DNA from 2 places in the Rhizobium sp. CFBP 13726 genome. Region 2 is predicted to be linked to the other one. Evidence: riboswitches for the same ligand, from Rfam matches in the RefSeq annotation. Region 2 holds a riboswitch; the other holds the start of a gene.

Region 1 (7,151 bases), on a different contig from region 2:
TCGCGTGCGATTGCCGTCATGCGACCAGCCTTTCGCAGTCTTCGGCCAGCATCTCCAACTCGGCATCCACCGCGTTGCGGCGTGGATGCCAGAGACCGCGATCGAGCGCGGCGCGGAACCGCAGGCCCATGTAGCGGGCGCCTTCGGGGTTCTGCGACAGCAGGAAGTCGCGCACTTTCTCGTCACCCAGATAGGCATCATAGGTCGCGTCGATCAGCGATTGCGGAACGGCGTGGGTGGTCTCGGCAAAGCCGATCAGCCGGTCGACGGTTTCGACCAGTTCGGCTGCACCGCGGGGGCCGTGGCGCATCTGGCCGGCGATGAAGCGTGGGTTGACGGCACGGGCGCGCACGACGCGGGTCACGGCCTCGGAAATGGAGCGTGCTTTCGGCTTTTGCGGATCGGTCGTATCGAGCGCGATCACATCCGCCTTGCCGCCAAGTGCCGCCACAGCTGCTGAAAAGCCGCCGATGAAGGCAACGTCGGCGGACCCGTCGAGAAGATCGCGGCCGGGATCGTCGCCGGTATGGACAAGCAGGTCGGCGCTGCCGATTCGCTCGGCAAACCCGCCGGGAACGTGGACGCCATCTCCATCGGCACCGCCGAATGCGTGGCTGGTGGCGTCGAGATAGAGACGGCCGAGTTCCTCGCGTTCGCCCCAGCTGCCGTCGGCAAGCTTTTCCTCGATGCCGGAACCGTAGGTACCGGGGGCCGAGCCGAAGATGCGCGGGGGCACATGGCCGAGCGTCTGCGCATCCTCTGCCAGCGGATTGTCGCCCGGTGCTTCCTCACGCGCGGCAATCGCCCGCATGGCGGCATCAAGAAGCGCGATCAGTGCCGGAAACATGTCGCGGAACAGGCCGGAAATTCGAAGGCTCACATCGATACGCGGGCGTCCAAGCGTTGCAGGCGCCAGAACCTCGATACCGGTGACGCGGCCGGTTGCGGCGTCCTGGACGGGTCTGGCACCCATCAGCGCCAGAACCTGCGCCACTTCCTCGCCGCCGCTTCGAAGCGAAGCGCTGCCCCAGAGGTCGAAGACGAGGCTTTTCGGCCAGTCGCCATGGTCCTGCAGGTATCTGCGCAAAATCTCGTCGGCGGCGCGCTTGCCGAGCTCGAACGCGGTCGGGGTCGGCAGGGTGCGCGGATCGCTGGCGTAAAGATTGCGGCCCGTCGGCATCACATCGCGGCGGCCCCGTGATGGTGCGCCCGACGGACCGGGGCGGATATGCCGGCCATCGAGAGCATCGAGCAGCGCCTGCATTTCGGTTCCGGCACTGGCGATCCGCAGCGGATCGTCGTCACCGTCGGCGATTTCGCCGAACACGTGCTGGCCGTCCTTGATGGCGAAGTCCTTGAGATCGCAGAGAAACGCGTCGATGCGGCTGAGCGCCGTGTCGGGGTCGTCATCACCGGTTATGCCGGCCTCGGATGCCAGTCCGCAGTCGCCGGCAGTCTCGACGATCAGTTTCGCCAGCCTGTCGCGGCGGCGCCTGTCCAGCCCGTCGGCCTGCGCGTACTCATCGACCAGCAGCTCGAGTTTCGTCTGCTCGTCCGAAAGGCCTGCGCCTGTCAGAACCGGCGGCAGGTGGCCGATGGTCACTGCGGAAATGCGCCGCTTGGCAACCGCCGCCTCGCCGGGATTGGACACGATGAAGGGATAGATGACCGGCAGGCCGCCGGTCACAAGTTCCGGGAAGCAGTCTTTTGACAGCGCCACGGTTTTCCCAGGCAGCCATTCCAGCGTGCCATGGGCGCCGACATGAACGATCGCATGGGCACCCACGGCACTGCGCATCCATTGACCGAAGGCATGAAGGGCATGGCGCGGCGGCAGGTCGGGGCTGTGATAGTCAGTGCGCCGGTCGGCATCGCGGCCTCGGTCCGGCGCAAGCGCTACCGTCACGTTCCCGAACTGCGCGGCGCGGAAACGATAGGCACCGTCTTCCAGATCCGCGTCCATGGCCGGTTCGCCCCAGGCGGAATCGATTCCGCTTGAAGGGCTGTAGGTGGCAAGTGGATATTGCGCCGTCCTGGCGGCCAGGAGATCCAGAAGCGCGCGCGGAGTTTGCGGGATATCGGAAATCGAATAGCCGGCTGTCGATAGCGTGCTGAGGATCGTGAGAACGCTTTGCGGTACATCCAGACCGACGGCATAACCGGTGCGGCCCGGCGCACTCGGATAATCCGGCATCAGGACGACGAGTTTCCGCTTCGCCCGGGACACGGTCTTCATCGCCAGGAAGGCGGCGATCCGGTCTGCGAAGTGTTCGATACGGTCCGGTTCGGGCTGGTTGACGAGATCGGCCGTCTTGTCGCCTGCCTTGAACGAGATCGCGCCGGCAAGGATGCGGCCATCCAGTTCCGGCAGCACGACATGCATGGCAAGGTCGGAAGGGTTGAGGCCGCGGCGGCCTTCCATCCATCCGTCCCGCCGTGTCGTTGCGGTGACCAGCTGGAAGACGGGAATCCCTGAGCGGTCGAAAATCGTGTCGCCGTTGTCGTCGGTCGCACTTGCAAAGGCGGTCGTGGTGAGAATGGCGGCCGGATCGAGCTCTGCGATCGCTTGTTCGACAAAGCCGATGGTGTCCGCATCCTTCAGGCCGCCGACGAACATCGGCATCGGTGCGAACCCGCGGGCGGCCAGCGCCTCGTACATCGCGTCGATCGGGGCCGCATCATTGGCAAGCAAGGTGGAGCGGTAGAACAGGATCGGCAGCCGCTGCGCATCGGGCGGGAAGCCAGCAGTAAGCTCATCTGCGGTCGAGATGCCGTGGCCGGGCTTGTAGAAGCCCCGTTTCGGCATCGGCGTCGCGGTTGGCAAGCTTTGCGTATCGCCGCTTGCCAGCGCATCCAGGCGGCGCGCCAGAAGCTGCATATTGTCCGGCCCGCCTTCGCGGAAGAAGGCGAGAACGTCCATCAGCGTTGCATCGGGCACGGTCGAGGCAGCGGCCAGGCGGTCATCGCTGATGCTGCATTCGCCCGGCAGCATTGCGAGCGGGATCTTCTTGCGCTTCGCCAGCCGCGACAACTGATCGGCGCCATAGGCCCAGCGATCGTAGCCGCCTAGAATGCGCACGAGGATGAAGCGCGCATGGGCCGCGGTCTTTTCGAGCCAGAGATCGACGGACATCGGATGGCGCAGGTCGGAGATATTGGTAAGGCAGAGGCTCGCCTTGCCATTACTCCAACCCGCTGCGATGCCGTTGAGGTCACTGCCGGAAAAAGACAGCACCACCACATCCGCCGGCGACTGGTTGAGGTCGACCGGCTCGATCAGGTCGTCGAGCGACGACGAGGTGGTGGCGAGAATATGCATCCTTTTCCTTCTACAGCCCTCTTATGCCGTCAGCATCTTTTCGATCGCAGCCCGGTCTATGCCTTTTTCGCCGATCACCACGAGGCGGCTCTGACGGCTCTCGCCGGGGCCCCAGGCGCGGTCGAAATAGTGGTTCACGCGTGAACCGACCGCCTGCACCTGAAGGCGCATCGGCTTGTTCGCAACGTCGACAAAACCCTTGATGCGCAAAACGTTTTCCGCTTCCGCCGTGGCGGAAATGCGGGCAGCGAGCTCGTCCGCATCGGCAACGGCTGGAATATCGATGACGAAACTGTCGAAATCGTCGTGATCGTGGTCAAGCTCATCATCGTGATGGGTCTTGCGGTTTTCGATATCGTCCTCGACGGCAAGACCGAGACCGATCAGCACGCTCGGATCGACGGCGCCGTTTGCGGCCGGCACGATCTTCACCGCCCGTGGCAGATGCGCCTGGACACGGCCCTTGGCGGCGGCAAGCGATGCCTGGTCGAGAAGGTCGGTCTTGGTCAGCACAATCATGTCGGCGCAGGCGATCTGGTCCTCGAACACTTCCTCGACCGGATCGTCGTGGTCGATCGAGCTGTCCTGGCTGCGCTGCGCTTCCAGCGCTTCGTGATCGTCGGCAACGCGACCTTGCGCGAGAGCCAGACCATCCACCACGGCAATGACGGCATCCACGGTGACGCGGGCCTTCACGTCCGGCCACTGAAAGGCCTGGACGAGCGGCTTCGGCAGGGCAAGGCCGGAGGTTTCGATCAGGATATGATCGACGCGCGGTTCGCGGGCCAGGATCTGGTCGATCGCCGGAACGAAATCGTCGGCGACGGTGCAGCAGATGCAGCCGTTGGCAAGTTCGATGATGTTGTCATCTGGGCAGCTTTCGATGCCGCAGCTCTTCAACACGTCGCCATCGATGCCAACATCGCCGAACTCGTTGACGATGATCGCGAGCCGCTTGCCCTTGAGGTTTTCGATCAGGTGACGGATCAGCGTGGTCTTGCCGGCACCGAGAAACCCGGTGATGACGGTGCAGGGAACGCGGTCGAATGAAACGCTCATGAAGGCAGGTCCTCGTGGTGCTGGAATGGGGGAATGCGGGCCGTCATGCCCTTGCCGCGAAGGCACATGGGGCGGCCGCGAAGGGGAAGTAGACCGCGCTCGTCGTCAGCCAGCATCATCGCGCCGACCAGGATGTCCTCGACCGTGTCGAGCGACAGATGACCAAAGACATAGGACCAGCCGGAGCGATGGTTGAAGGCAGCACTTGGGCCTTTTTCGCAGTTGGCAAGGCAGGTGACGGGTTTGATGGAGAGCGGTTTGCCGGCGGCCGCCTCGCGAAGTGCCGCCATCAGGCCGATGCCCGGGCGCGCTTCGCTATTGGAAGCCTCGCGACAATTGGTGCAGACGAAAATCGTCACATCCGGCTCGCCGGCAAGGCCGTCTACGGACGCGTCGCGCTCGTCTTTTCGTTCGTCAATCACCATCGTGTCGCACTACCGCCCAAGTCAATAACATCGGGGTGCACGACAGGAAGGCAAGCCTATCCTGCAGAGTGAAAGAAGCTTTTCCGGAGCACCCCGCCCGGAAAGGCACGTTTTCGAACGGCAGGTCTCCTGGCTCGCGGGTCGTCACCATCCGCCTGCCTTCCCGGATTTCTCCAGTGGCTTTCGTGGCAGGATGGCTCGCCGCTTACAGTTGCGGGGGCAGCCGCGGCATTGAACCATGGGATCTTAAAGATGATCCCGGGCTCGCACCGCATTCTCTCTTAGCCCCTACCGTTGCCGGCAAGGGACCGTATCGCAGTCACCTAAGCCTTGTCGCAGGGCAGTGTCAATGTCGCAAAGGCGATTGCCCGTATGGGGAAACCGTCTATAGTGATCACGTCTTTGGTGCCCGAGAGGGCTCATCGAAGGGAATGCGGTGCGACGACATCTTGGCGTCAAACCCGCGGCTGCCCCCGCAACTGTAAGCGGAAAGTCTCTGCTCAACATGCCACTGGAGACATCCGGGAAGGCGGGTCAGAGGCGTTCGATCCGCGAGCCAGGAGACCTGCCGGAGACGATAGGCACAGTGAAAGTCCTCGGGTGGAGGGCAGAAAGACGACGTCCATGGTTACGAACTCTGCTGCCGGTGCAGCCAGCGTTTCCGCATCGAAAATCATTCCTCTTGGCATGACAGCCATACTCGGCCTGTTCATCGTCGGCTTTGTCGGCTTTTCGCATATCGAGGCTGTGCACAATGCGGCTCACGATACGCGACACTCGCTGGCCTTTCCCTGCCACTAAGAGGAATTCCTTAAATGTCGCTGTTTCGAAACATCGTCCTCACGGCGGTGATCGCAGGGCTTTTGTCCGGGCTCCTGATGACCGTGATGCAGAGCTTTTCGGTCGTGCCGCTTATCATCGCGGCAGAGACGTATGAACATGCCGGCAGCAACGGTGCCGGACATAGCCATGCTGCCGCTCCAACCGCCAGCGTTCCAGCACCAACTGCCGCTCAGCATGATCATGCCGAAGAGGCATGGGCGCCGGCCGATGGGATCGAGCGCTTTGCCTACACGACTGCCGCCAATGCGCTCTCTGCCATCGGTTTTGCGCTGGTTGCCATCGCCATTGCCGAAGCACTCGGCGGGTTTGGCGGATGGCGCGGCGGGTTGATGTTCGGCATTGCTGGCTTCCTCACCGTCAGCCTCGCACCCGGCCTCGGTCTGCCGCCGGAACTTCCCGGCATGCCCGTCGCCGAACTCGGACCGCGGCAGATCTGGTGGATCGCGACGGCAGTCTGCACCGCCCTGGCCCTCGGGCTGCTTGCCTATACCCGTTCCGCCCTTCTTGCGGCTCTGGCGATCGTCCTGCTGGTTGCTCCGCACATCATCGGTGCACCGCTGCCGCCGACCCATGACACCGCGGTGCCGATCGAACTGCATGCGCGGTTCGTCAATGCCGTCTACGCGACGAACCTCGTCTTCTGGGCCGCTCTCGGGGCGCTTTGCGGCGTCCTCCGCGAGCGTTTCCGTGCCGGCGAGGCGATTTCGACCACGTCCAAGGAGCTTGCAGTCCGTTGAAGGAAATCGATCAGACCACCGAGCAGCGCCACCGCGCCAAGATGGAGAACCGCAAGGCGGTTCAGGATGCGGAAGTCGCGGAGAAGACCGTCGAGAAGGGTCTCCTCATGGTTCATACCGGCTCCGGCAAGGGCAAATCGACGGCGGCCTTCGGGCTGGCTTTGCGCACGCTTGGCCACAACCGGCGCGTCGGGATCGTGCAGTTCATCAAGGGCGCTTGGTCGACCGGCGAGCAGCCAGCGCTTGCGGTGTTCGGCGACCGCATCGCCTGGCACACGATGGGCGAGGGCTTTACCTGGGAAACCCAGGATCTCAAGCGTGACATCGCCGCTGCCGAGAAGGCCTGGGGCATGGCACTCGAACTGATGGCCGACGAAACGATCGGCCTCGTCATTCTCGACGAACTCAATATCGCCCTGCGTTACGATTATCTCGATCTCGACAAGGTCGTCGCCCAGTTACAGGCGCGCCGGGCGGATCTGCACGTGGTCGTCACCGGCCGTAATGCAAAACCGGCTCTGATCGAGGCGGCGGATCTGGTGACCGAGATGACGCTCGTCAAGCATCACTTCAAGGCCGGTGTCAAAGCCCAGGCCGGCATCGAGTTCTGACGGGTGGTGGCTCGCGCTCTCATGTTTCAGGGGACAGGCTCGGATGTGGGCAAGTCGCTGGTCGTTGCCGGGCTTGCCCGCGTCTTCACGCTGCGTGGCTTAAGTGTCCTGCCCTTCAAGCCGCAGAACATGTCCAACAATGCCGCGGTCACCGCCG
Region 2 (7,151 bases):
CGGTGACCGAAAAGAAGAAGCTGAGGCATTGCCACGGCTCGAGACGCAGAAGGTCGAGGAGACTGATGCCGATCGACTGACGGATACCGACCAGCAGGACATTTTTCTCTGGAGTACGTCTCTCGCCTACTGAGACATGACGCGGAAGCCGGTCTCAGCCGGGCCTTCGTCATGTCTCAACCGTCCGGATGACGGGAATCGCAAGCAGTTTTCATGAGATAGAAGTTCGGGCGCCCGCAGTGGAGCGCCCGAAACCATTAGTCGAGAAGTTCGGCAGGCACCTTGCCGCCGTTTTCGGACAGCTTCTTCAGCAGCGCCTTGTGCAGCCACATGTTCATCGTGGCGGAATCGCTCTGGTCGCCGGTGTAGCCGAGTTCGTCGGCCAGTTCCTTGCGCTCCGAAAGGCTTGCGTCCATGCCGAGGGCCTTCATCAGGTCGACGATCGAATGCTTCCAGTCGAGCTTCTGGCCGCTCTTCTTGACGGCTGCGTCGAGGACCGGTGCGATATCGACGGTCTGCATCGTGGCAGAGGTCGAGCCTGGAGTTGCGACCGGCGGTGCGCCTGCGGTCTTCGGAGCAGCCTGGGCTGTTCCGCCGACCGGCGGGGCCGTCGTCGCAGCAGGTTCTGGCGTTGCCATGGACGTCGGTGTCGGCTCGGCGCCTGTTGGCGAAGCCGGTGCTGCTGCTGCAGGATGACCGAAGATGGCGTCCTTGATCTTGCTGAATATGCTCATGGATAGTTCCTCCGTTGGTTTATGCCATACATGGTACGAGATCGCGTCGATGACGGATCACTTTAGTTCTGCGGGACGACGACGCGATCGCCGCCTGAGCCGCGGTCTGAACGGTCCGGTCCGCCACGACCGCTGGAACGGTCACGGCCATCGCGACCACCCCGATCATTGCGGCCGTCTCGGTCGTTGCGGATGTAGCCGGGGCGCTCCGGGCGGTCGCCGCGGTTCCAGTCCCGGTGCGGGCGATCGTTGTCACGGTCGGGCCGGCGGCCGTCGTGACGGCCGTGGTGGCGATCGCGGTCGCGGTGATGACGGTAACGGTAGTTCGGACCGTCGTAACGGTTGAACCGGTCGTAGCGATCGGACGAACGGTACTCGGTGTAGGTGCCGCCTTCGCTGACGCAGCCCGCCAGCATCAGGCAGGCAAGACCGACAGCGGTCACCGCCTTCAATGCTCTGAATTTCATGTGATTGCCCCTGTTACCATTTTATCGAGTGCTAAACAGGAGAAGGGGCCAAGAAGTTCCTCATATACCTCTTCGGGCGTGCGTGGCGCTGCAACAGTTTTTGATGTCGTAATCTGAGGTGACCTGTCGCGTCTGTCCCTCTAGTATCGCGGCTTCACTCGGTTGGGGCATGCAATGGCAGAATTTCCGCAAAAGGCTAAGGTCGTCATCATCGGGCTCGGTGGCATCGTCGGTGCGTCGATCGCGCATCACCTTGTCGAGCGCGGCTGGGACGATATCGTCGGCATCGACAAGTCTGGGGTCCCGACCGATATCGGGTCGACCGCGCATGCCTCGGACTTCTGCTACACGACCAGCCATGACTACCTGTCGGTCTGGACCACCCAGTATTCGATCGATTTCTACGAGAAGATGGGGCACTACGCCCGCATCGGCGGTCTCGAAGTCGCGCGCACCGGCGACGATGCCTGGATGGAAGAGATCAAGCGCAAGCTGACCTCTGCCAAGGCCTTCGGCACCCGGGCGCATTACGTCTCGCCGTCCGAGATCAAGGCGATGTTCCCGCTGATCGAGGAAGATCAGGTGCAGGGCGGTCTGTTTGATCCGGATGCCGGTCTCGTCATTCCGCGCTCGCAGACAGTCGCCGGCAAGCTGGTGGACGCCGCCGAGAAGGCCGGAAAGCTCAAGGTATTCGGCAATACGGCGGCGCAGTCTCTGATTATCGAGGGCGGCCGCATCAAGGGCGTCGTCACCCACCGCGGCACGATCATGGCCGACCATGTCGTCGTCTGCGCCGGCATCTGGGGCCGGCTGATTGCCGAGATGGCGGGCGAGGATCTGCCGGTCATGCCGGTCGATCATCCGCTGACCTTTTTCGGGCCCTATAACGAGTTCGAAGGCACCGGCAAGGAAATCGGCTATCCGCTTTTGCGCGACCAGGGCAATTCGGCCTATATGCGCGACACCGGCGATCCGAAGACGACCGAAGGCGGGCAGATCGAGTGGGGTTATTACGAGACCACCCATCCGCGCCTCTGTCATCCCCGCGACATTCTTGAGAAGCACGAAGCGCGGCTGTCGCCGTCGCAGCGCGATCTCGACATGGAACAGATCATCGAGCCGCTGGAAAAGGCGATCGAGCTGACGCCGATCCTCGGCGAGCTCGGCTATAACGAAGGGCATTCGTTCAACGGTCTCTTGCAGGTGTCGGCCGGCGGCGGTGCCTCCTGCGGCGAAAGCCAGAAGGTGCGCGGGCTCTGGTACTGCGTTGCCATCTGGGTCAAGGACGGCCCAGCCTATGGCAAGCTGATCGCCGACTGGATGACCGATGGCCGCACCGAGATCGACCACAACTCGATCGATTACGCGCGCTTCTATCCGCATCAGCTGACGGAAGAGTTCATCGAGGGCCGCACCTTCGAGGCTGCCCAGAAGATCTATTTCCCGGCCGTTCATCCGCGCGAACCCTATGCGACGGGCCGCGGCGCCAAGCGCTCGCCGTTCCACGATCGCGAAAAGGAACTGGGCGGTTACTTCATGGAGCTCGGCGGCTGGGAGCGTGCCCACGGTTACGCCGCCAACGAGCATCTGCTGGAGAAATACGGCGACCGGGTTCCGACGCGCGAAAACGAGTGGGACAGCCGCCACTTCTGGCGCGTGTCGAATGCCGAGCATCTGGCGATGAGCGAGGATTGCGGCATCGTCAACCTCTCGCATTTCCACATGGTCGATATAGAGGGGCCCGATCATGTCGAGCTGCTCGAATGGCTGTGTGCGGCCAAGATCGGCGGCGACGGCAATATCGGTAAGGGCATCTACACCCACTTCCTCGACGACGAGGGCATGGTGCGGGCCGATTTCACCGTCTTCCGCCTGGCTGATCGCGGCCGTCTCGTCAACGGCGCCGATGCCGGGCCGCGGGACCTGCTCTACATGAAGCGTGTCGCGCAGGATCGTGGCCTCGACGTCACCATTACCGATGTCTCGGAAAAGTTCATCACCATCGGCATCTGGGGCCCGAACGCTCGCGAAAACCTCAAGAAGGTCGTGGCCGACCCTGAAGGTCTCGATGTCGAGAACTTCGCCTTCGCCGCGATCAAGCCGATCGAGATCGCCGGCAAGCATGTCACGGCGTTCCGCATCTCCTATGTGGGCGAGCAGGGCTGGGAACTGCATATGAAATACGAGGACGGCGTTGCCGTCTGGGATGCGCTGCGTGCCACCGGCGTGATGGCCTTCGGCGTCGAGACCTATGCCAACTCACGCCGCCTGGAAAAGAGCCTGCGCCTGCAGAACGGCGATCTCCTGACCCAGTACAACCTGATCGAGGCCGATCTTGCCCGTCCGAAGGTCAAGGAAGCGGATTTCTGCGGCAAGGCGAAACATCTCGAATACAAGGCCCGCGACCATCAGCCGGCGATGCTCTGCACGCTCGTGATGACCGACAATGTCGATGCGTCCGGTGTCGCCCGCTATCCGGTCGGCTCGCTGCCGGTGATGGATCCGGACACGGGCGAGGTTCTAATCGACGACCTTGGACGGCGTTCCTATACGACCTCGATCGCCTACGGCCCGACCATCGGCCGGAACATCGCGCTCGCCTATCTGCCCTGGTCGCATTGCCAGGTCGGCCGGAAACTGACGGTGGATTATTTCAACGAGGCCTTCCCGGTGGAAGTCGCAGCGGTCGGTTACAAGCCGCTCTATGATCCTGAGAACCTCAAGCCGAGAAGCTGACCGGCTTCGGGTCCGACAAACAAAAAACGCTCCGCGGATATCCACGGAGCGTTTTTTTATTGGCTGAGTCTGGTCTTAGTACTGCGCAGTAGAGGACGAAGAGCCCTGCTGGTTGCCGTTGAGGCCGGTTGCGACGACCGACACGCGGAACTTGCCGTCGAGGTTCTTGTCGAAGATCGCGCCGACGACGATGTCGGCCTCGGCTTCGACTTCGTCACGGATGCGGCTCGCAGCTTCATCGACTTCGAACAGTGTCATGTCGGTACCGCCTGAGATCGAGATGAGCACGCCCTTGGCGCCCTTCATCGAGATGTCGTCGAGCAGCGGATTGGCGATTGCGGCTTCGGCGGCGATCAGCGCGCGGCCATCGCCGGATGCCTCGCCGGTTCCCATCATCGCACGACCCATGCCCTTCATCACCGATTTCACGTCGGCGAAGTCGAGGTTGATCAGGCCTTCCTTGACGATCAGGTCGGTGATGCAGCTGACGCCCGAAAAAAGCACGCGGTCCGCGATCATGAAGGCGTCGGCGAAGCTGGTCTTGGCGTCGGCAATGCGAAACAGGTTCTGGTTCGGAATGACGATGACCGTATCGGCGGCTTCACGCAGGGCTTCGATACCCTCGTTGGCCGTCTTCATGCGGCGATGCCCTTCGAACGAGAAGGGTTTTGTGACAACCGCGACCGTCAGGATGCCGGCAGAGCGTGCTGCGCGTGCAATCGCTGGCGCAGCGCCGGTTCCAGTTCCACCGCCCATGCCGGCGGTGACGAAGCACATGTGCGAGCCGGCGAGATGATCCATGATCTCGTCGATCGACTCTTCGGCGGCCGCGCGGCCGATATCCGGCAGCGAGCCAGCACCGAGACCTTCGGTCACCTGCGCACCCAGCTGGATTCGGCGCGACGCCTTGGATGTTGCCAGAACCTGGGCATCCGTATTGGCGGCGATGAATTCCACGCCGTGGAGATTTTCCGTGATCATGTTGTTGATCGCGTTACCGCCACCGCCTCCGACACCGATCACGGTTATCTGCGGTTTCAATTCGGTCAAGCCGCTCTTAATATCCGTCATCTTCGTCTCCTTCAGCTCCTTCCGGTCGTCCCATACCAGAAGGACGGCGAATCGCCCCGCAGGCTATCTGTCCGCAAGGTCATAGACCAGAGCGCTGTCAGGCCAAAGAGGCAGGAGTAGGGTGAGGGCGATGTCATCGCAATTTAATGTACAGCATCCCTGAATTGAGCGCCTCACGACGGTCGCGACCAATCCAAAATAGACCGTTGCGTAAATTGGTATGTTATATTATTACATTCGGCAACGGCAGAGATCGCGCGGGGATCGCTCTGGACAAGCATCGGCGTGTTCCCTATCAGTTGGGGCGCTACGGTTCTGCAATCGCAGATGAAAAGGGAATGCGGTGAGGCTTTCGGGCCAAGTCCGCGACTGCCCTCGCAACTGTAAGCGGCGAGCCAGCCATCGATACCACTGATCATCCGATCGGGAAGGCGATGGAAGGCGTTCGAGCCGCAAGTCAGGAGACCTGCCGTGGCATGGACAACCAACACCGGACGAGGGGTTCCGGCAGGGAGATGATTATGACGCAAGCAATGCGCTCGTGCGCCATGTCGACGTCGAGCCGTTCTGCGGCCTCGTCCTGCCCTTTTTTCCGATCACCAAAGGACAGGACATGAAGTCAGGGCTTATCGCCGCCTTAGTTGCGGCACTTCCCACATTCGCCTTTGCCGCGCCGACCAGCTACCCGCTGACGATCGAGAATTGCGGCCGCCCCGTCACGTTCGAAAAAGCGCCCGAGAAGATCGTTTCGATCGGTCAGGGCATGACCGAAGTGCTTTATTCGCTCGGGTTGGCCGAGAAGGTGGCGGGCACTGCCGTCTGGGTCGGGCCGGTGCTTTTGCCCTATGCCGGAGTTGATGCGAAGATCAAACGGCTTGCCGACAACGACCCGAGCTTTGAATCGGTCGTCAGTCTCGAACCGGATCTGGTCGCTGCGGAGTTCGAGTGGCATGTCGGGCCGATGGGATCCGTCGGCAAGCGCGAGCAGTTTTCCGATCTCGGCATCAACACCTATGTCTCGCCCGCCGATTGCGTCGCGAAGACCAATGTCGATGGCGGGGATGGCGTTCGCAACGAACTGTTCAAGATGGACCTGATCTACCGCGAAATTTCAGAGCTTTCGAAGATCTTCGATGTCGAGGATAAGGGTACCGCCCTGATCGCAGACCTGAAACGGCGCGAAGCCGCAGCCGTCGCATCGATCAAGGGCGCGGAGACGAAGAACCTGCCGATCGTCTTCTGGTATTCCAGCAAGGAAACCAAGGGCGATGCCTTTATCGCCGGCAAGAACAGCGCACCGGCCTACATCCTTCAAACGATCGGCGCCCGCAATGTGGTGACGACGGAAGAAGAATGGCCGCTGGTGGGCTGGGAAACGATTGCTGAGGCCAACCCCTCCGTCATCGTCGTCGCCACCATGGACCGTCGCCGCTATGCCGCGGATGATCCGGCCGTGAAGATCAAGTTCCTCGAAACCGATCCCGTCGTCAGCCAGCTGGACGCTGTGAAAAACAGACGTTTCGTGATGATGGACGCCCAGTCGATGAACCCGACGATCCGCACGATCGAGGGCATCGAGACACTCGCCCGGGACATCCAGTCCTTCGGCCTTGCGAACTAGGGTGCGGCGGGAGATGATATCTTTCCCTTTTTCCGCCATCGTCGATGAGGCGAATTTGCCCGACCTGCCCAGGCGCCCCAAGTGACGCGATCCCGTATCGGACGTTGGGCGCTAGGTGCCGCAGGCGTGTTCCTGGTGCTCTCAGCGCTTCTCGTCGCCATCGTCGCCGGTGTGGCGATCGGTGAGATGACCATTCCCATGGAGACGACGATTGCGGCGGTGACGAACCGGCTCGGTCTGACCGCCATGGCACTGCCGCGCATCCAGGAAGCGGTGATCTGGGATTATCGCCTGTCACGGTCGCTGGTCGCGGCGTTTTGCGGCGCCGGACTGGCGCTGTCGGGGGCGATCCTGCAGTCGCTGCTGCGGAACTCGCTGGCCGAACCCTATGTTCTCGGCATTTCGGCTGGAGCATCGACCGGTGCGGTCAGCGTCATGCTGCTCGGGTTTGGCGCGGGCGCGATCTCGCTTTCCGCCGGAGCCTTTGTCGGCGCGCTGATCGCCTTTGTCTTCGTGGTGATG

Evidence for each region. A riboswitch is a leader RNA that binds a small molecule or an ion and turns the genes downstream of it on or off. The one in region 2 is predicted to bind cobalamin.
Region 1: another riboswitch for cobalamin. It lies ahead of IFT66_RS21105 (CbtB domain-containing protein); the one in region 2 lies ahead of IFT66_RS09745 (ABC transporter substrate-binding protein).

The regions. Positions count from the first base shown of each region.
Region 1 covers NZ_JACYUU010000006.1:55,375-62,525, reverse strand. The annotation lists gene cobG (precorrin-3B synthase) at 1-20, opposite strand, end outside; gene cobN (cobaltochelatase subunit CobN) at 17-3,319, opposite strand; gene cobW (cobalamin biosynthesis protein CobW) at 3,341-4,378, opposite strand; gene IFT66_RS21110 (DUF1636 family protein) at 4,375-4,803, opposite strand; cobalamin riboswitch at 4,906-5,132, opposite strand; cobalamin riboswitch at 5,190-5,390, shown strand; gene IFT66_RS21105 (CbtB domain-containing protein) at 5,428-5,604, shown strand; gene IFT66_RS21100 (CbtA family protein) at 5,619-6,383, shown strand; gene cobO (cob(I)yrinic acid a,c-diamide adenosyltransferase) at 6,380-6,994, shown strand; gene IFT66_RS21090 (cobyric acid synthase) at 6,998-7,151, shown strand, end outside.
Region 2 covers NZ_JACYUU010000002.1:556,556-563,706, reverse strand. The annotation lists gene IFT66_RS09770 (hypothetical protein) at 1-133, shown strand, start outside; gene IFT66_RS09765 (DUF3597 domain-containing protein) at 258-734, opposite strand; gene IFT66_RS09760 (hypothetical protein) at 797-1,201, opposite strand; gene IFT66_RS09755 (GcvT family protein) at 1,376-3,937, shown strand; gene ftsZ (cell division protein FtsZ) at 4,013-5,008, opposite strand; cobalamin riboswitch at 5,302-5,496, shown strand; gene IFT66_RS09745 (ABC transporter substrate-binding protein) at 5,622-6,629, shown strand; gene IFT66_RS09740 (iron chelate uptake ABC transporter family permease subunit) at 6,711-7,151, shown strand, end outside.